One region of the Kiloniella sp. genome, then DNA from elsewhere that is predicted to be linked to it. Evidence: riboswitches for the same ligand, from Rfam matches in the RefSeq annotation. Region 1 holds a riboswitch; the other holds the start of a gene.
The links. Region 1 has a riboswitch for thiamine pyrophosphate ahead of thiD (bifunctional hydroxymethylpyrimidine kinase/phosphomethylpyrimidine kinase). Riboswitches for the same ligand answer to the same signal wherever they lie in the genome.

Region 1 (13,722 bases):
TAATCGATAAGTGAATTTTGTTTAAGAGCAGCAACTGCACCAAGGGATACACCAATTGTAATCGCCAAAAAAATCGCCGTTAAGCCAAGCGTTAGCGACACTGGAAAACCAGCCGCGATAAGTTCGGTAACAGAAAAATCTCTATATTGGAAAGAAGGGCCAAAATCCCCCTGTATAGCACTTCCAAGATAATACAGGTACTGCTCCCACAAGGGATCATCCAAGTGATAAACAGCATTCAGATTTGCAGCGACTTCCGGAGGTATCGTGCGTTCCTTGTCAAATGGTCCGCCTGGGGCTGAACGGATAAGGAAGAACGCAAGTGTAACAATTATAAGTAGCGTCGGAATAGCCCCGGCCAGACGCTTTAAAATAAACGACAACATTTACTATGTCCTGACAAAAAAATCCGGCGCGCCACCAACGTGATGACGCGCCGAGACATTATTGGGAAACCGGAATTTCCTATTTCTCGATAGTGATGTATTGCGAACGGATATGATCCATCACATTACTCTGCCAGCCTTTAACATAAGGCTTAACCATACGCTTAGTCACATAGTGATAGATCGGTGCAACAGCATTCGCTTCCAAGAAGATTGCTTCAGCTTTCATCAACAACTCTTTACGTTTTGTTGCATCCTGCTCAAGTCCAGCTTGTTTAAGCAAACTATCGAACTCAGGATTATCAAAACCAGTATCGTTTAGACCAGAATCAGACAACCATAGCTCTAGGAAAGTGTTGGGATCGTTATAGTCACCAATCCAACCCGCACGGAAAGCTTGCGTCGCTTCTTTAAGCTTACGTGTTTCGAGGTAAACTTTCCATTCTTCGTTAACTAGGTTGACCTTAGCACCAAAAGTTTTCTTCCACATACTTGCAACCGCAATCGCGATCTTCTTGTGGTTATCACTGGTGTTATAACGAAGCTCAATCTCTATTGGATTATCTTTAGAATAGCCTGCTTCTTCATAAAGCTTTAAGGCTTCAGCGTTACGTGCAGCCTGGTCTTTCGCTTTAAAGTCAGAATAAACAGGATCATAGCCGGTAACACCAGGGACAACAAAAGCATAGGCAGGCACTTCACCAGCAGTCACAATGTTTGTCGTTAGAATGTCACGATCAATGGCCATCGAAAATGCTTTACGTAATTTCGGGTCATTGAACGGTGGCTTTGTCATGTTAAAGCCATAGTAATAAGTTCCAAGATAGTTAGAAACATGGAACTCATCAGCCATGTTTTCTTTGATCCACTTAATCTGATCATTTGGAACTTCGTAAGTCCAGTCCAGCTCGCCCGCACGATAACGCTTAAGGGCTGTTGTCTGGCTTTCAGTCGGATAGTAAACAACTTTATCTAACTTAACTGTGTCTTTATTCCAATATGTATCTGATTTCACAGAAACAATACGAGATTGCGGTGTCCATTCATCAAGTTTGAAGGCACCGTTTGACACCATATTGCCAGGACGTGTCCAAGCTTCACCGTGAGATTCAACAGTAGCTTTATGAACAGGGTAAGCAACTGAGTGCGTGATCATACCAAGGAAGTAAGGGGCAGGACCTTCCAGCTGAACTTCAAGCGTTTTGTCATCAGCAGCTTTTACACCAAGCTTATTGATATCCTTTTCTTCCCCACCTGCAATTGCTTGCGCATTTTGAAGAGGATACAGCAGAAACGAATATTCTGAACCTGTCGTAGGGTTCACAGCGCGTTGCCACGCAAAAACAAAATCATGCGCCGTTACGGGATCACCATTGCTCCATACGGCATCATCACGAATTTTAAAGGTAAACTGAGTTCCATCATCACTGATTGTCCAGCTTTCGGCCTGCCCTGGAATTATCGCACCATCGGTGTTTTCAGCTGTAAGACCTTCGAACAAGTCACGTAGAATATGCGAAGAAGGTACACCTTCCGAAATTTGCGGATCAAGCGATCCTGGCTCAGAACCATTACCTCTATGAAAAACCATTTCCTTAACTGGAGTTTCGATTTCCTTTTCAGCAACTTTTTCTTCTTCTTTTTTCATAAAAAAGAAGAAACCAGCTGCGATTGCAACTATAAGCAACAAAAGCACTAGTATTTTTTTGTTCATAATATCCTCATGTTTCGAACAAAAAGTTAGCCCTTCTCACTTCAAAGGGACTCTACCCACTACTTTAAATAATCAAAAAATTAATCAGTTTTTTTTAGCAAAGCAGAGTTTAACTTTTCACTCTTTCCCTGTTGTTACTGTTCGTTGTGCGTACCAGATAATTTTATATCCTTGCGTGCGACATACACAAAGTGACCTTCTTTTCGCTCAATGACAAGAGCTGGTCTTTACTTTAGATCAAGTCGGTAATAAACGTAGCAAAACAGCCATTTTATTTTATTAATTGATCAAAACTGGTGAGCATTTCAGTATTATACTTTATACAAAGAAGAGAATCCAGCCTAAGTCGCTTAGGTCACAAAAAAAGCCGCCCGATATCAACAATCGAGCAGCTTTCTAACCATCGTTTTCTTGAATTTTAACTTACTTTGCAGCAGTAATAATAATTTCTACGCTCAATTCTGCACGTGCAAGTTTAGCTTCACCGCAAGCACGAGCCGGGGCATAACCTTCTGGTACCCAAGCATTCCAAACTTCATTGAGTTCAGCGAAATATTTCATATCACTTAACCAGATCACAGCCTGTAGGATTTTGGTTTTGTCACTTCCGACAGACTCCAAACATGTATCAATTTTTTTCAAAATCTCTTTTGTCTGTTCAGTGACAGAATCACCCGCTGTACCCACTTGGCCAGAGAGGTAAACAGTATTACCATGTTCAACAATTTTACTGGATCGCGCCGTCGTGTCGTGACGAATAATTTCACTCATGAAGATAACTCCCTAATAAAAAACACACCCCTTTGGATGAGATGCTCTATATGCGTCAAAACATATCCCTAGGTCCAGATTTGAGTAAAATATAAACCAGAAAATCAAAAATAACTTTCTCTCTTGCCTATTTTTAAAAGCACCGCATAATTCAGTAAATCTCGTCGGGGTGCTCAATCAATCAACATTGATACAGCTGAGAGGCAAACGCCAACCCGCAGAACCTGATCCGGTTAATACCGGCGGAGGAAATTGAGATGCTAAGATTAGTTAAAGCACGACTAATCCTTCCCGATAAAGGAAACAGCATTAACAACTTCCTCTGGAAATAAAACGGAGGAAAGTATGTCTGCACCAATAGCCCTAACAATCGCCGGATCAGACAGTGGTGGTGGCGCAGGTATTCAAGCTGATATCAAAACAATGTCTGCTCTGGGTGTATATGCCGCATCGGTTATTACAGCTTTGACGGCACAAAATACCTGTAAAGTTCATTCGATTTTCCCTGTATCAACTGATTTCATACAAGATCAGCTATATACCGTTTTTGAAGACCTGAACGTCAGAGCTATCAAAATCGGTATGCTGGGCACGCCAGATATCATCAAATCTGTTGCAGGTGTTTTAAAAAATTACCCACAAATCCCCATCGTTCTTGACCCAGTTATGGTGGCAAAAAGCGGTGACAAACTTCTACAGGATGATGCTGTTGCAAGTCTGATAGAAAACCTGCTTCCCCTTGCCGAAATTATTACCCCCAATCTTCCGGAAGCAGCCGTCTTGACTGGTAAAAAAGAACCAGCTTCCATTGAAGAAATGAAGAGCATGCTCTCGACACTTCAGGCTATCACTCCTAAAGCTATTCTTCTAAAGGGGGGACACCTTGGCGGTAACAAAAGCGATGACTTGCTCTTTGACGGACAAAACGAAATCTGTCTGAGTTCACCGCGCATAAGTACCCAAAACAGTCATGGAACCGGATGCACTCTCTCTGCAGCTATTGCTTCTGGCATAGCAAAGGGACTTACACTTTTAGAAGCTGTCAATACGGCCAAAGAATACCTTACAGCAGCGCTTCGTCACGCCGATACCCTCGAAGTAGGTAAAGGACATGGCCCAGTTCATCACTTTCATAACAGTTGGAAAGTTTGACCATGAGGTTACTTACAACAAATTAGGCGAATTGCGTTAATGACATCCCAGACAGCAAGTAGCATCCATATTCAAAATTTTTACCTTTCCTATCAAGACAGGCAGATTTTCAAAAACTTTTCCCTTAGCATGAAAGGCGGAAAGTGGAATGTTCTATTGGGACGTAGTGGTGTTGGAAAATCATCCCTTCTCAAAGCAATCGCGGGCCTTCTTCCACCATCCACTTACCAAGGCACAATCAAAGCAGACGATGGTTCTCTTTTATCCGAACAAATAAGCTGGATGACGCAGGATGCCTTGCTACTTCCCTGGCTCAGCGTTTTACAAAATGTCCTGATCGGCAACAAGCTAAGACAAATTTCCGGGTCCGAAGCTATTTGTGAAATAAAAGCAAAATCGCTATTGGTAGATTTAGGGATGGGATCCTTTCTGGATATGAAACCAGACAGCTTGTCCGGCGGTATGCGTCAAAGGACAGCTTTGGCTAGAACACTATTGGACGATCGCCCAATTGTTCTATTGGATGAGCCCTTCTCGGCACTGGATGCCATAACACGCGCAGAAATGCACGACCTCACCTTTCGATATCTGACGAACAAAACCGTTGTCATGATCACCCACGATCCGCTTGAGGCCTTAAAACTCGCAGACATAGTTTACGTGTTGAAAGGGCCGACAATTTCCAGTGTAGAGACATTAACGCCTTCTACCTTCCCACCACGAAACATCAAGAACGAACTTGTGCTTGAAGAGCACGAAACTTTGATGAAACAGCTTTCTGATAACGAAGGTTTATCATGATAAAGTGCGCACGCCCGTTCATAATTATTACCGGACTTCTTCTGGCTTGGCAGTTGTTGATTTATACGACCGAAGTTCCGCCCTATATCCTCCCCGATCCCCTATCTGTTTTTCAAGCGCTGTTTGAGCGATTTGATACACTGATCAACCACGCAGGCATAACCCTGCTTGAAATTATTCTTGGTTTTCTTATTGGCAGCTTGCTGGGATGTTGTTCGGCCTTGGTCCTTGCCACAGTTAAATCGGCACGTGACTGGTTAACACCTTTGCTTGTCATCACTCAGTCTTTGCCTGTTTTTGCCCTCGCACCGATTTTGGTTTTGTGGCTAGGTTATGGCCTAGCGTCAAAAATAACTATGGCTGTCCTCATTATATACTTCCCGGTAACTGCGGCGTTCTATGACGGACTTAGGCGCACACCAAAAGACTGGCAAGCACTGGCTCAGGTCATGGGGGCAAAACCACTGGCTTTTCTGGTCCACGTTCGCATCCCTCTTGCCTTGCCCGCACTTTCATCAGGCTTGCGCGTCGCAATGGCCACAGCACCAATTGGGGCCATCGTCGGCGAGTGGGTTGGTTCATCAGAGGGTCTAGGCTACCTAATGCTTCATGCAAACGGACGTATGCAAATTGATCTGATGTTTGCCGCCCTCCTCATACTCTCCATCATGGCTGTTTCTCTCTATCTGACAACAGACCACCTCCTACACAAACTTCTTCGACACCTTTCACTTGATGACCATAAAACACGATAAATAACCTTACATAAGGACCTTATAATGTTACGAAAATTTATCTCTACGGCTCTTGCGTTGACCAGCTTGTTAAGCTTTTCATCACAAGCTGTTGCCAATGAAAAATTAACCGTCTTATTAGACTGGTTCGTGAACCCTGATCACGCCACACTTGTTGTTGCCAAAGAAAAGGGCTTCTTTAGTGAACAGGGGTTAGACGTAGATCTGATCGCCCCGGCAGATCCGAACGATCCGCCCAAACTGGTTGCAGCAGGAAAGGCCGCGCTTGCGGTTTCTTACCAACCTCAACTTCATTTACAAGTCGCCGAAGGGCTTCCGCTAACCCGTGTGGGAACACTGGTGGCGACGCCATTGAATTCGCTTGTTGTCCTTAAAGACAGCCCAATTAAATCCATTGTTGACTTGAAAGGTCGTAAAGTCGGTTATTCCGTTGGCGGCTTCGAAGATGTTATTCTAGATGCAATGCTGGAAAAACACGGTCTCGGCGTAAAAGATGTAGAACTGATCAATGTGAATTTCACACTCTCCCCCTCCCTTATTTCAGGTCAGGTTGACGCCGTCATCGGGGCTTTCCGTAACTTTGAATTGAACCAGATGGATATTGTTGGAAAGCCAGGTCGGGCATTCTACGTCGAAGAGGAAGGCGTACCTTCATATGACGAACTTATTCTGGTAGCAAACAATCAGAATGTCGACGACCCGCGCTTTCCCCGTTTTCTCAAAGCTTTAGAGCAAGCCACCACTTATCTTATAAATCACCCACAAGAAAGCTGGACCCTTTTCATCAAAGCCTATCCAGATCTTGACGACGAACTGAACCGAAGAGCCTGGAAGGATACTCTTCCGCGATTTGCTCTACGTCCAGCGGCTTTGGATGAAGGACGTTACAGCGATTTTGCAGATTTCTTGAAAGCAAAAGACCTGATTAAAGAAGTTGGAGATGTATCTAATTATGCAGTGACCATTAAATAGCATTACCCATTATATAAAAGATAAGGGCTACCCGACTAAAGGTGGCCCTTATTGATTCCCGTATTATTTAAAGGGACTTTGTTTTTCTTGAGCAAACAATACCAAAACAGATGCAACAACCAACCAGATGATCATCGGGATAAATCCGGCTTCAAAAGCAGGAACATCATAGATACGCTGCCCCGCTTCTGTTGCACCATTCCAGTTTAGATCTATCAAAATACCCGTCAGAGGTTGCAGAACCATTGGGCCAATCATAACACCTGTATTACACCAACCTAGCGATGTTCCTTGCAGTCGAGCAGGAACAGCTTCTTTGGCCCAGGACAGGCCAACAATCATAATACAACTTCCTGCGGCGGCAGAAAATAATGCCAAACCAAGAACAATCAGAGGAAGATCAGGTATCTGCGTAACAACAAACCAACCTAACGCAGCCACAAGTGCCAGCACAAAAAAAGGTATTTTTCGTTTCCCTGATGCATCGGACCAATGCCCCAGCAATACGCCGCTTCCGGCCCACACAAGCAATGTAACAGTGGTAATTAGTGCTGCTTCTGATGTGGAGAAACCATAAGCGACCTTGAGAAAAGGCACTCCCCAAAGCCCCCCAAAGGTAAGCATTGACCCTGCAGATGCTCCGCATGCCAACGTCAAAAGAAAAACCGTACGATAGGTAATGGCTTCTTTTAAATCAGCCCAAATGGACTGTTTTGGTTGAGTTTCATCGTGCTCATGACCATAGCTTTTATAGCCAAGATCCGTCGGATCATCCCGCAACCAAATGCCTGTAGCTAATGCCAGTACACCTGTAATCCCTGCAAAGCCAAGCATGACATAGCGCCAGCCAATCAACTCTATCATTTGCTGTAGTGGCGCCCCCGCAACAACAGCCCCCAGGTTGCCGGACAGAAGTCCAAGGCCAACCAGAAGTGCAAAGCGTTTTAGGTCAAACCAATGCAGAGCTATCTTCATCATGGTGACAAAAGCAACAGCCACTGAGCCACCGATCAACAAGCGACCAAAACTGATAATCCAGTAATTAGGCGCAAGTGCAAAAATCGCAGTTCCGATTGCCGCGACAATCGCCCCTGTTGTTAAAAGTTTTCGCGGGCCAAAACGATCCGCCATAACGCCAACAGGTACTTGCATAACCACATAACTATAATAATAAAAGCTCGCCAACGTCCCTAAGGTTGTTGCCGTCAATCCAAACTCAATCGTCAAAGGCTCTGCCATAACGCCAAAGGCAATACGGTGAAAGAACCCAATCAAGAAGAGCATGGCCCCCAATAACCACATCAACCAAGACAAGTTGGCTGGTGGCTTTTGCAATGACACAGGTTTATCGGGCATAACAGCAGACTGCGACAAATGAATTTTCCCTATGAAGAGATCATGTGAAGAAAGGATAGCTCAATAGCAAATTTTTCTGCAGCTATCCACAGACAGGATAATTTTGACGTAACCAATCAGTAACCGATAGCAACCCGTTAGGCAAAGATTTAGGCTGATTTGATCTCGACGTTTATATCGACGTAAAATTGTACGAAGACAGAGTTATATCAGGGTATGAAAGCACTATATAATAGTTGCCATCACACCCCGATATAATGACTGGCGAGCGTTTAATAAGCATGATGCCTGTAAGATTAGCAAAGCCTAATCTTACACATTCACTTTCGCAAAAATGCCACCCACTTTTTCATTCCCTCAACAAACTCTCGACCTTTAACAAATCATCCAGTTTGTTGGCGTTGAAAAAGGGATCAACCGTTTCATTCCCGATGACAACATCATCGAATGAAACGTGACAAATTCCATGACGTTCAGTCCAGCGATCGACCTTGCGCATTTCTTCGAACACGATTGCTTTGCGTAAATCATCACGTAGAGCAACAGACCACAAACCAACAACAGGATGTGTTCGCCCATGCGACATGGCGCAAGCCAAAGGTAAGTCTTGTTTGCTCGCCTCTGATACTAATCTTTCAACGAGATCCATAGGCACAAAAGGCCCATCACAAGGAACAGATATCATCCATTTCGCATCAGGCGAATGTGTTGCAACCCACTCTAACCCCGTGAGCACCCCAGCCAAAGGGCCGGGATTATCATCAACGACGTCTGCTGCTACAGGCAACGAAAAAGCCTTAAATCGTTCACTATCACCATTAGCGTTTAACACCAGCGGTCCGACCTGTGGTTTTATTCGCTTGATAATGCGGGTGAGCAAGCTCTCCCCCGCCAATGATTTCATGCCCTTATCACCGCCACCCATGCGGCGGGCCAGCCCACCGGCCAGTATCACACCCGCAACATCAGTCATCGGCTTGGCTCTCTTTAGTTTCAGTTCCTTGGCTTATATTATCTGTCCCACGGGCTGCCGCTCTTTGATGGCGTGGGTTTTCATCTTCCAAATCAGCGTCCTGATGGTCGAATACAATTCGGTCCTGTCCGGCCAGGGCTGTGAAACGTTTACCCTTGGCGCGACCAATTAATGTAAGACCCGCTTCTTTTGCCAGATCAACACCCCATGCCGTGAAGCCGGAACGGGAAACCAGTACAGGAATACCCATCTGCACTGTTTTTATCACCATCTCTGATGTCAAACGACCCGTTGTGTAAAAGATTTTGTCTGAAGCTGTAATGTTATTCAAAAACATATAACCGGCAATTTTATCAACGGCGTTATGACGCCCGACATCTTCGATATAAATCAAAGGCTGATCGCTCTGACATAAAACACACCCATGTATCGCACCAGCTTCCAAGTACAAACTCGGCACCATGTTGATTTTACGGCTGAGTGCGTAGATCCATGATGTGTGAATTTTGGCATCCGAAGGTAGTTTTATATCTTCGAACTTTTCCATCAAATCCCCAAAGACAGTCCCTTGAGCGCATCCAGATGTTCGTGTTTTCTTTTTGAGTTTTTCTTCGTAGTTGGTTTCACGTTCGGTTCGAACCACAACCAAATCCAGCTCTTCATCCACATCAATGGCTGTGATCACATCATCACGGCGTAGCATATTTTGATTTAAAAGATAGCCAACTGCCAAATAATCAGGGTAATCACCGATGGTCATCATCGTTACAATTTCCTGCCCATTCAGGAAAAGAGTTAAAGGTTTTTCGACCACAACAGGAATTTCAATTACATTTCCATCCTGATCCGTTCCTTTTACCGCTTCAGTTAATCCTTCTTTCGACGGATCGGGGCGCAAGACAAATTCTTCCAACGTTTCCAAAGAGGCTTTTGCCATACGTCTGGATGTCGTACTGGCCTGATTCTTATCTTTCATAAAACGGTCCGCATTAAATCTCTACAGGTCTGCTGATATCATTCAAACACTAAATCCCATGCACTATGTCGGGTTTTCTCATTATGAACAAGAAAAGGCCTAATCGTGATTTACGATCTTATATTCGGCTTGGACTAGGGCATTTATTTAGAATTTAAATCCATAAAAAACATCTGATCACTTCAACATATCTTCTTGCTTTCATGGCAGTGACAAGGGTTAATACATCACAATAAATTGGACAGACTCCTGATACCCTATTTCTCTGCGAGTATCATGGCGTTCTGAACCATACAAACGAATATATAATTGCTATCTCGGAGGCACATCATGATTTCAAAAAATTTGGGATCCAAATTTATTGCAGCTACTTTAGCACTTGGCCTATCGCTTCCATTTGCAGCGCAAGCTGAAGATGTTGTTGTTGCCACAACTGCTATTGTCGAACACCCCGCTCTTGATGCGGTACGTGACGGCGTACGCGACGAACTGAAAGCTCAGGGCTACGAAGAAGGTAAAAACCTTACGTTCCTTTATAAAAGTGCACAGGGTAATCCCGCAACTGCAGCTCAAATTGCCAGAGAATACATTGGGAATGGTCCTGATGTTATCGTCCCAATTGCAACGCCTTCTGCACAAGCTGTTGTCGCAGCGACAAAAGACATTCCCGTTGTTTTCTCTGCCGTTACCGACCCTGTCGCAGCCAAGCTTGTTGCCAATGAAGGTCCATCAGGTACAAATGTTACAGGCGTGAGCGATCTTTCACCTATTGATCAGCACATTGCCCTGATCAAGGAACTGACACCAAATGCGAAAAGCATCGGTGTTCCCTATAACCCGGGCGAAGCAAACTCTGTTGTTCTATTGGATCTTGTGAAGAAACACGGTGCAGCCCAAGGCTTTGACGTTATTGCATCCCCGGCAACAAAAACGGGTGAAGTGCTAACCGCGGCACAAAACCTGATCGGTAAAGCCGATGTTATTTATGTTGCAACGGACAACACAATCATCTCAGCTTTCGAAGCTGTGGTGAAAGTTGGTATCGATCACCAGATCCCTGTTTATGCTGGGGATACAGATTCTGTAAAACGTGGCGCAATGGCCGCGCTGGGTTTTGATTACTACGATGTCGGTCGCCAGACAGGTAAAGTTGTTGTTGAAATCCTCAAGGGTAAAGCAGCAGGTGATATTGCATTTCAGGGCGTGAGCAAAACCAATCTTTTTGTGAACCCGGCAATGGCAGAGAAAATGGGCGTAACCCTTTCCCCAGAAGTCATCGCGCGCGCAACAGAAGTGATCAAATAATATCGCTTGTTCTATCGCTGTCAAAAACAACAGTGATATAAAAGCTTTCAAGGAAGACGAAATTCGTTTTGCGGATTTCGTCTTCTTGCGTTATGGAACTATCCAAGCAGCGTGATATACGCAGGAACACAACAGTTAGAGAGCCGCAAGGCTTCGGATAAATGAACCTTATTTCCTTTATGGGTGCCATCGAATTAGGTCTGATCTACGGTCTAATTGCTTTAGCCGTCTTCTTGTCATTCAGAATTCTCGACTTTCCCGATCTAACAATTGACGGATCGTTTCCCTTAGGGGCTGCCGTCTGCGCAACGATGATCGTCTCAGGATGTAACCCGGTATTAGCAACGGTTATTGCCTTCTTTGCTGGCGGCATGGCCGGTCTGGTCACTGCATTTTTAAACCTGCGCTTCAAGATTCTCAATCTACTCGCATCTATCTTGACAATGATTGCCCTCTATTCAATCAATCTGCGGATTATGGGGCGCCCGAATGTACCAATAATTACAGAAGAGACAATTCTGACACCTTTTGAAGGTCAAGGACTACCCGGTTATTATCTGAAGCCAATCATTGCTGCTGTTATCGTCTTTGTTGTTGCCCTCATCGTTGCCCGGTTCCTGAATTCTGACTATGGACTAGCCATGCGTTCAACCGGTGCAAATCAGAAAATGGCCCGCGCACAGGGAATTGATACTAACAAGACAACCTATATTGGTATGGCTCTTTCAAACGCCCTTGTTGGTTTGGCTGGGGCTTTGTTCACCCAAATGAACGGCTTTGCAGATATCACGATTGGTACTGGTACTATTGTAATCGGCCTTGCAGCCCTTATCGCAGGTGAAGCAATCTTCTCGACACGCGGCATGTTGATGGCCGTTCTTGCCTGTATCTTCGGATCGATTGTCTATCGCATCGCCATTGGTCTCGCCCTTAACGCGGATAGTATTGGGTTGGAACCTTCCGACCTCAACCTGGTTACTGCCTTATTGGTAACAATTGCCTTGATTTTACCCGGGGCAAAAAACCCCCTCAAAAAACTGATGAAGCGGGGGCACTAAGATGATCAATGTTCAAGATCTCCGCATCACTTTTGGCAAAGACACGCCAAACGAAAACAAAGCACTTCAAGGTGTAAATTTGTCTGTTGCCGAAGGGGAATTTGTTACTGTCATCGGGTCAAACGGTGCTGGAAAATCCACCTTTATGAACTGTTTAACCGGTGAGTTAATCGCAGACAGTGGTGCCATTACAATTGACGGTAAAGACGTCAGCCGATGGAAAGCAGCGCGACGGAGTAGTTTGGTCTCGCGGGTTTTCCAAGATCCTCTTGCGGGAACCTGTGAAGCTTTAACCATCGAAGAAAATCTTTCTCTTGCCCATTCAAGGGGGCAAAAACGCGGCTTTGGTCTGGCAATAAATAATACCAAGCGTGAACTTTTCAGAGAACGTTTGTCTCGCCTACGGTTAGGTTTGGAAGACCGTCTAGCAGACAAGATGGGACTTCTCAGCGGTGGTCAGCGACAAGCCGTCAGCCTGATCATGGCAACATTACAACCAACAAAATGCCTGCTTCTTGATGAACACACGGCCGCACTTGATCCCAGAATGCAAGCTTTTGTGCTAGAACTCACCAATGATATTGTCAAAGAGACTGGCATCACGACCTTGATGATTACCCACTCTATGGGACAAGCTCTTCAGTTTGGGACAAGAACAGTAATGCTCCATGAAGGACAAGTTGTGTTAGATGTTTCTGGTGAAGAACGTAGCTCCATGACAATTCACGATCTCGTAGATATGTTTGGTAAGGTCAGGGGCGAGGAACTTGACAGTGACAGCTTGTTGCTTGGGTAAACGTCTCGTCTCGAACAAGTGACGAGCAGTACATACAAGAGAAACAGACGAAGAAAACTGGCCTATTAAAACTGGAGAATCTCGCGTAAGAACATGAAACATCTTTCCCTTACTCCTCTCTCTTTTTATAGCTTGGTCAGCGTTCTACTTACCTGCTTTTTTTTATTATCCACAACAGAGACCAACGCTGGTAAACGTGAAGACTGCTTTCATCACAACAAGGTTTGTTATCTGACAGTAGAGAACAATAAAAGCGCCCTGATTAGAGCCCAAAACAACTATACTTTTCCTATGCGCATATCGCTACAAATGACGGGGCATAATGTAATACCTGCAAATAAAACAAAGAACGTGCGACTTAACCCAGATGAAATTAAAAGCATTCTCACGATAAAGGCAAAAAGCCATGGTGAGTGGCGTTACAACTGGACATCACAGCTACATCCAGACACTGGAGACGCAAAACATGATGACCACGCGCTTTACCAACTCCCTTTTCCAAAAACCAAATCCTATCCCGTTTCTCAAGGACCTAATGCGGCATTTTCTCACACTGGGCCAAATAGCTTTGCCATTGATTGGGCAATGCCTGTGGGATCAGAAATTTTGGCGGCACGCGAAGGGATTGTCATTTCACTCAGGGAAGATTCATCCCGTGGGGGCGTTTCGAATAAATACAAAAGCGAAGAAAATTATCTCTGGATCCA
Region 2 (6,138 bases), on a different contig from region 1:
TGTAGAAGGACCACCCCCAAGAGCAAGGACAACGGCAAAAGATGTAAAACAAAGCAGAAAGACCAGACCACAAGATGCAGGAATAATACGCCGGAGAAGAGGCCATTCAATAAGTCGGAAAATATCTTTGCCGGTCATGCCAAGTTGTGCTGTGTTTCGCCAGTATTCCGGCGGCAAAGCTTCAAGACTTTGTAGGAAAATTCGCGAGAGAAGCGGGGCATTAAAGAAAACGTGGGCGATTAGAATTCCAGTGAGACCGTAAAGATAATTTCCGGCTTTGACATCAAATAGGGAAAGAAACTGATTAAGCCATCCATTACGACCATGTATGGCGACAATACCGAATACACCAACAATAGTGGGGATGATGAGTGAGAGCGATGCAAGTTGCACGAAAATTTGTCGTCCGGGCAAGGTTGGGCGTCTGGCAAGAGCGCGGGCAACGGGAATAGCAACAAGCGTTGCCAGTAGTGTACTGAGAGCGGCCTGAAAAAAGGTAAAACCGATCACCCGGTATAGATAGCTGTTCTGGAATATACGGGTGAGGTCTATGTTCTTGATCTCAGAGAAAAGACCGTTAAAGGCAAAACCCAATATCAAAGCGATAAAGCCGAGGCTTAATAAGCCGGGCCACAAATACATCAGCCATTTTTGCACAGATTGTAATGGCCTTTGCATTATGAGTCGCCTTGATATCGGGGCATTAACACGATCAGTTATATTCGATCTACTGGTTGATGGAATTTAGCCAGTTATCAATCCAGATTTGCCGATTGTTTTTCACTTCTTCAGGGGAAAAAAGAAGTGATTTATCTGGGCGTGGTAACTGAGAAAATGTAGCGGGAAGGTCTTTGCCCAAGTCGATAACCGGATACATCCAGTTGCCGGTGGGAATTTCGTTCTGGAAACCTGAAGTGGTAATGAAATTCAGAAACTCCTGTGCCAGTTCTGGTTCTTTTGCTGTCTTCAACTGAGCAGCAACTTCGACCTGAATGTAGTGACCTTCAGAGAAAATAGCGGCTTTATACTGCTTTTTTTCTTCGGCAATAATGTGGTATGCAGGGGATGTTGTATAGCTCAGCACCATATCTGCTTCGCCATCAAGGAAGAGGCCATAGGCTTCACTCCATCCCTTGGTTACAGTCACAATTTTTGGGGAAAGCGTTTCCCACGCGTCTGCTGATTTATCGCCGTATACATTTTGAAGCCACATCATCAGACCAAGACCCGGTGTTGAACTGCGCGGATCCTGAATGATGATTTTCAGATCAGGATTTCCGTTAATGAGACTATCAAGGCTCGCAGGTGGGTCTGCCAGCTTTTCGCTGTCATAAACAAAGGCAAAATAACCGTAATCAAAAGGAATGAACTGTTCGTCTTTCCAATCAATGGGGAGGTTGACGTTGGATAGATCTACGTTGCTTTTTGTAAACAGGCCAGTGGCAGCGGCCTCCGCGGTCAAGTTGGTATCCAGACCCAAGACAACATCTGCGGTACTGTCTTCTCCCTCTAGCTTCAAACGGCTGAGAATGCCGACAGAGGAATCTAACGCTACAAATTTCAGATCGCAGCCACAGTTGGCTTCGAAAGCTTCTTCTACCTTAGGGCCTGCGCCCCAGTCAGCAGCAAAAGAATCATATGTGTAAACGGTCAGAACTTTTTTGTCCTGTTCTTGTGCTTGTGCGTTAAGGCTCAAACCAAGGGTGAGTGTTGTTGCTGCGACGGCAGCCATAGTTGTACGCAGGATCATGCGACGCTCCATAAATGAGTGGGGCGGGCAAGGACCTGAAAAATCTGGAAATAGCCATGTGTTTTTGATTAAAAAAACTCAGCCTAATTCAGGCAGAAACTTTAAAATCACAAACAGCATCCAGTCTTCAATTCCCTCCGCCGGTATTAACCGGTTCAGGTTCCACGGGTCTATTCCACTATTGGAAAATCTCAGCCCGTAAAGGGCACCCCGTTGAGACCGTTTCTGACCTTAGACATTTCCTCAGAAACCAGCAAGACATATCCAGCCAATGGGTTAAATTTTCGGAAAGCAAAAAGAGCCCGAATTACCGGACTCTTTTTTACGCGATCTCTCAATGTTACTTAGGAACCTTAGTGGCCTCGTTGTCTTGAGGTGCAGGCGAAAGTTTCAGTAGCAGATAACCAGCCAAGGCTGACAGTATAGATCCGCTGAGGACGCCAATTCTAACTTGGCTTCCGACTTCTGGATCATCAAAGGCGAGGCCACCGATAAACAAACTCATGGTAAAGCCAATTCCTGTCAGGAGAGATAGAGCATAGATCTGAGTCCAATTGGTTCCTTCTGGCAGGCGACAGATCTTTGATTTGACGGCTACCCAGATAAAGCCAAAGACACCGATCTGTTTACCGATAAACAGGCCACCCGCAATGCCAAGGGTAAGGGGGGCAAGAACCGTTCCCATCGTAACACCAACAAGCGATACTCCTGCGTTGGCGAAGGCGAAAACAGGCAAAATCATGTACGCAACCCACGGGTGGAGGTTGTGTTCCAGGTTTTTAAGTGGGCTGGCACTGTCTTTTGTTTTTCCATTTAAAGGAATGGCAAAACCAAGTGCTACACCGGCTAGCGTGGCATGAACACCAGACTTCAAAACACAGACCCAAAGTACGATCCCAACAAGAATATAAGGGGTTTTTGCGGTGACGCCGGATCTGTTGAGGATGAGGAGGCCGATCAGTGCTACTGCTGCCAGAGCTAGGGAGATCAAGGATAGTTCTGCCGTATAGAAAAGGGCGATAATAATGATCGCACCCAAGTCATCAAAAATGGCAATGGCTGTCAAAAGAACTTTAAGTGCCAAGGGAACTCTGTTGCCTAAAAGGGCCATAATACCAAGGGCAAAAGCAATGTCTGTGGCTGTTGGGATTGCCCAGCCGTTCATATTTGATCCGACACCCCAGTTAACGCCAGAGAAAACCAGTGCTGGAATAAGCATCCCGCCAACAGCCGCGATTGCTGGTAAAACGATTTGATCGGCGGATGATAACTGGCCTTCCAGAATCTCTCTTTTGAGTTCAAGACCAATTAATAAGAAGAAAATTGCCATCATCCCGTCGTTAATCCAGAGCAAGATAGCTTTGGAAATCGCTAAGTCGCCAAGGGCAATGGTGAAGGGAACCTCTAATGCACTAGTATAGATAGATGCTAGCGGAGAATTTGATGCGACCAACGCCAGTAGGGCCGCGATCATAAGGATGATACCCCCAGATGATTCCAGCTGTAGGAAGTCTTTGATCATTGTTTTTGGCATTGCAGGAATCTCCGAATTGCCGAATTTCACATGTACCCGAGAAAAAATGGGGGCTGTTGCCTGATAAGTGTAATCGTTTTATTGTCAATGTGTAATAGATAAAACCTATCAGCAAGCTATTAAGATGATAAAACCTACTATCAAACAATTGGAATATTTTAGCGCGGTTGCCGAAACGTTGCATTTTCGCAAGGCAGCGGAACAATTGAATGTTTCACAGCCAACACTGAGTGACCAAGTAAAAGAGCTGGAATATCGTTTAGGGGTGGTTCTTCTTGATCGGACACGCCACGGGGTCGAATTGACTCCTGTTGGGCGAGAAATATTGAATCGGACGACGTTTTTATTACGTGATCTTAATGATCTTTGTGATCATGCTAAAACTGCGAAATCAATGTTGGGCGGTACATTGCGATTAGGTGTTGCGCCGACTGTGGGGCCTTATTTATTACCGTATGTTTTGCCTGATCTTCACCGGGATTACCCTGACTTGAAGCTCTATATTCGGGAAGACAGGTCATCATCGTTGGAACAAGCCCTTCGCACAGGTCATCATGATCTAATTTTGACAGCGCTTCCGTTAGAAGATGATGGTTTGAGGACAGAGGTGCTTTTTAGTGAGCCACTTATGGTAGGTTTGCCAAAAAACCACCGTTTGGCAATGGCCGACAGCGTTGCCCCGCAAGACCTTAGAGGAGAAGCAGTTCTTTCTCTCGGTGCTGGTCATCGATTGTATGAACAGGTGCAGGAACTTTGCCGGGAATTTGGTGCTGATCTTCAGAATGACTACGAAGGTACCAGTCTCGATACTCTGCGACAGATGGTTGGTATGGAAATGGGGATATCATTTTTCCCCAATCTTTATGCGCGATCCGAAATTACCAAGGATCCAGAAGTGTGCGCCAGGCCGATTGAAACACGTGTTGTCAAAAGACAGGTGGGTTTAGCCTGGCGCAGTAATTCTCCGCGTATTAATGAATTTCTTCAGTTCAAAGAAGATCTTTTGCGATCACTTAATCGGCAAATCTCTCACGAAGTAATGTTAAGCGGGTAGAGCTTTCTTGATCACAGGTATCCAGATATCAACTTGCCCTGTCGCGGTATTTCCATCAAAACGATTATTATAGAGCTCAAAGTCCGGGGTGTTTGCGTACTCATAGTTTGAATTGGGTAGCCAGTTACCCCAAATAGTCTGATACACTTTTGAAAACTGATCCTCGATAGGGGTTTTATCGTCAATCGCGAAGGTAAAAACCGCGTAATCAGCTTCTTGAATAACAAAGCCCTGCATTCCAGACGGGACAGAGTTCAAATCGTCAACTTCGAGTGCAGCCATATAGGTAAAACTCTCAGGTGATCCTTTGAGGCAAAGACCGTATGCGTGGCCATTTTTACTATGATTGATTTCTGAATAACGATAACGGACTTGTTTCCAAAGATCCGGGACGCTTTTGCCCGTGTCAGATCCAAAATCGTCGCTGATACCAATGATATAAAAGGTTTCTTTTTTTATAATATCAGGCTCCAAAAGGGTGCCCCTTGTAATTGATGCCGTGGAATGAAGGAGTGAAAGTTGATATTTGGCTGATATGGAACATCCATTTGATCGATATTGACCCGGTGGTAAGCCAAAGCATTTCTTGAAAGCACGTGTAAAAGCTTCCTGACTATCAAAACCATAATCTAATGCGAGATGGATCAAAGATGTATCCTGATTTGATTCAAGGATTTTTGCAGCCTCTGTTAATCGACGATGACGGAGGTATCCCATCGTTGTCTTCCCCGTGGCAGAGCGAAATAACCTAGCAAAATAATAGGGTGAAAGGCCCGCAACATGGGCTATTTCTCCAAAGGTAATTTGTTGATCAAGATTTTGTTCTATAAAGGAAATAGCTTTTTTAATCGGCATAGTTTCTCCTGCAAACGAGAGAATAGAATCAGACTTCTTGTTAATCTTGATCAGGATTGCCTTTTTATAAATAAACTCGTTTTGTTGTTTCTTGGCTCATCTGTTTGTCTTTCTTGTCCTTTGCAAAAGGGGGGCGTGAAGATAATTGATGCTTTAATACGCATGAGAAGGGTGTAATAAGGACCCAATAACATCTGTCCCTCTTTTAGTCTTTCAGGATGTCGCGATGACTAGCCCGCTTATTGTTCTTGATCAAATGCCTACCGCCTATGATTTCTATGGCACCTATTGGAATCAAAAACCGTTCTTGGTTCGTAAGGCAATTCCGGATGCAACACTGGATCTATTGATCAAGCCGGATGAACTTGCGGGTCTTTCCATGGAAGAAACGGCAAGATCGCGTATGGTCAAAACGGCTGGTGAAGAAAGAAACTGGACTTGTGCATTCGGTCCTTTTGATGAATCAAGCTTTGATACTGCAGGCGACAAAGAGTGGAGCCTCTTGGTCCAAAATGTCGAACAATTCCATCCTGATACCTCTACGCTCCTTTCTTGCTTTGATTTTGCACCCCGTTGGCTGATGGACGATGTCATGGTTAGCTTCTCTGCTGTAGGTGGGTCTGTTGGCCCCCATATCGATAGCTACCATGTATTCCTAGTTCAAGGTGATGGCAAAAGGCGGTGGAAAATAGGGCGAGAAGCCATTGATGATGAGATCTATATCGAGGGTATTGATCTCAAGGTTCTGGCTGGTGGTTTTGAAGGCGACGAAGTTGAAGTGACAAGTGGTGATGTCCTTTATGTTCCTCCTCGTTTTGGGCATGAAGGCACGACGCTTGAAGCTGCTCTTACCTATTCTGTCGGCTTTCTCGGTCCTAAGATATCCGAACTTTTTAGTGGGTATGCGCAATATATTTCCGAATTTGACGATCTTGACCAACGTTA

Region 2: it holds a riboswitch for thiamine pyrophosphate, as region 1 does, so the genes downstream of both, thiB (thiamine ABC transporter substrate binding subunit) here and thiD (bifunctional hydroxymethylpyrimidine kinase/phosphomethylpyrimidine kinase) in region 1, are expected to answer to the same signal.

The regions. Positions count from the first base shown of each region.
Region 1 covers NZ_JBLXHT010000003.1:359,976-373,697, forward strand. The annotation lists gene oppB (oligopeptide ABC transporter permease OppB) at 1-386, opposite strand, end outside; gene ACN0QW_RS07715 (peptide ABC transporter substrate-binding protein) at 466-2,100, opposite strand; gene ACN0QW_RS07720 (RidA family protein) at 2,524-2,871, opposite strand; TPP riboswitch at 3,027-3,140, shown strand; gene thiD (bifunctional hydroxymethylpyrimidine kinase/phosphomethylpyrimidine kinase) at 3,217-4,023, shown strand; gene ACN0QW_RS07730 (ABC transporter ATP-binding protein) at 4,063-4,824, shown strand; gene ACN0QW_RS07735 (ABC transporter permease) at 4,821-5,579, shown strand; gene ACN0QW_RS07740 (ABC transporter substrate-binding protein) at 5,604-6,551, shown strand; gene ACN0QW_RS07745 (MFS transporter) at 6,615-7,925, opposite strand; gene mobA (molybdenum cofactor guanylyltransferase MobA) at 8,257-8,880, opposite strand; gene fdhD (formate dehydrogenase accessory sulfurtransferase FdhD) at 8,873-9,817, opposite strand; gene ACN0QW_RS07760 (ABC transporter substrate-binding protein) at 10,187-11,161, shown strand; gene ACN0QW_RS07765 (ABC transporter permease) at 11,323-12,219, shown strand; gene ACN0QW_RS07770 (ABC transporter ATP-binding protein) at 12,221-13,015, shown strand; gene ACN0QW_RS07775 (M23 family metallopeptidase) at 13,109-13,722, shown strand, end outside.
Region 2 covers NZ_JBLXHT010000005.1:140,555-146,692, reverse strand. The annotation lists gene thiP (thiamine/thiamine pyrophosphate ABC transporter permease) at 1-678, opposite strand, end outside; gene thiB (thiamine ABC transporter substrate binding subunit) at 728-1,750, opposite strand; TPP riboswitch at 1,865-1,973, opposite strand; gene nhaA (Na+/H+ antiporter NhaA) at 2,091-3,284, opposite strand; gene ACN0QW_RS10255 (hydrogen peroxide-inducible genes activator) at 3,409-4,338, shown strand; gene ACN0QW_RS10250 (AraC family transcriptional regulator) at 4,327-5,193, opposite strand; gene ACN0QW_RS10245 (cupin domain-containing protein) at 5,420-6,138, shown strand, end outside.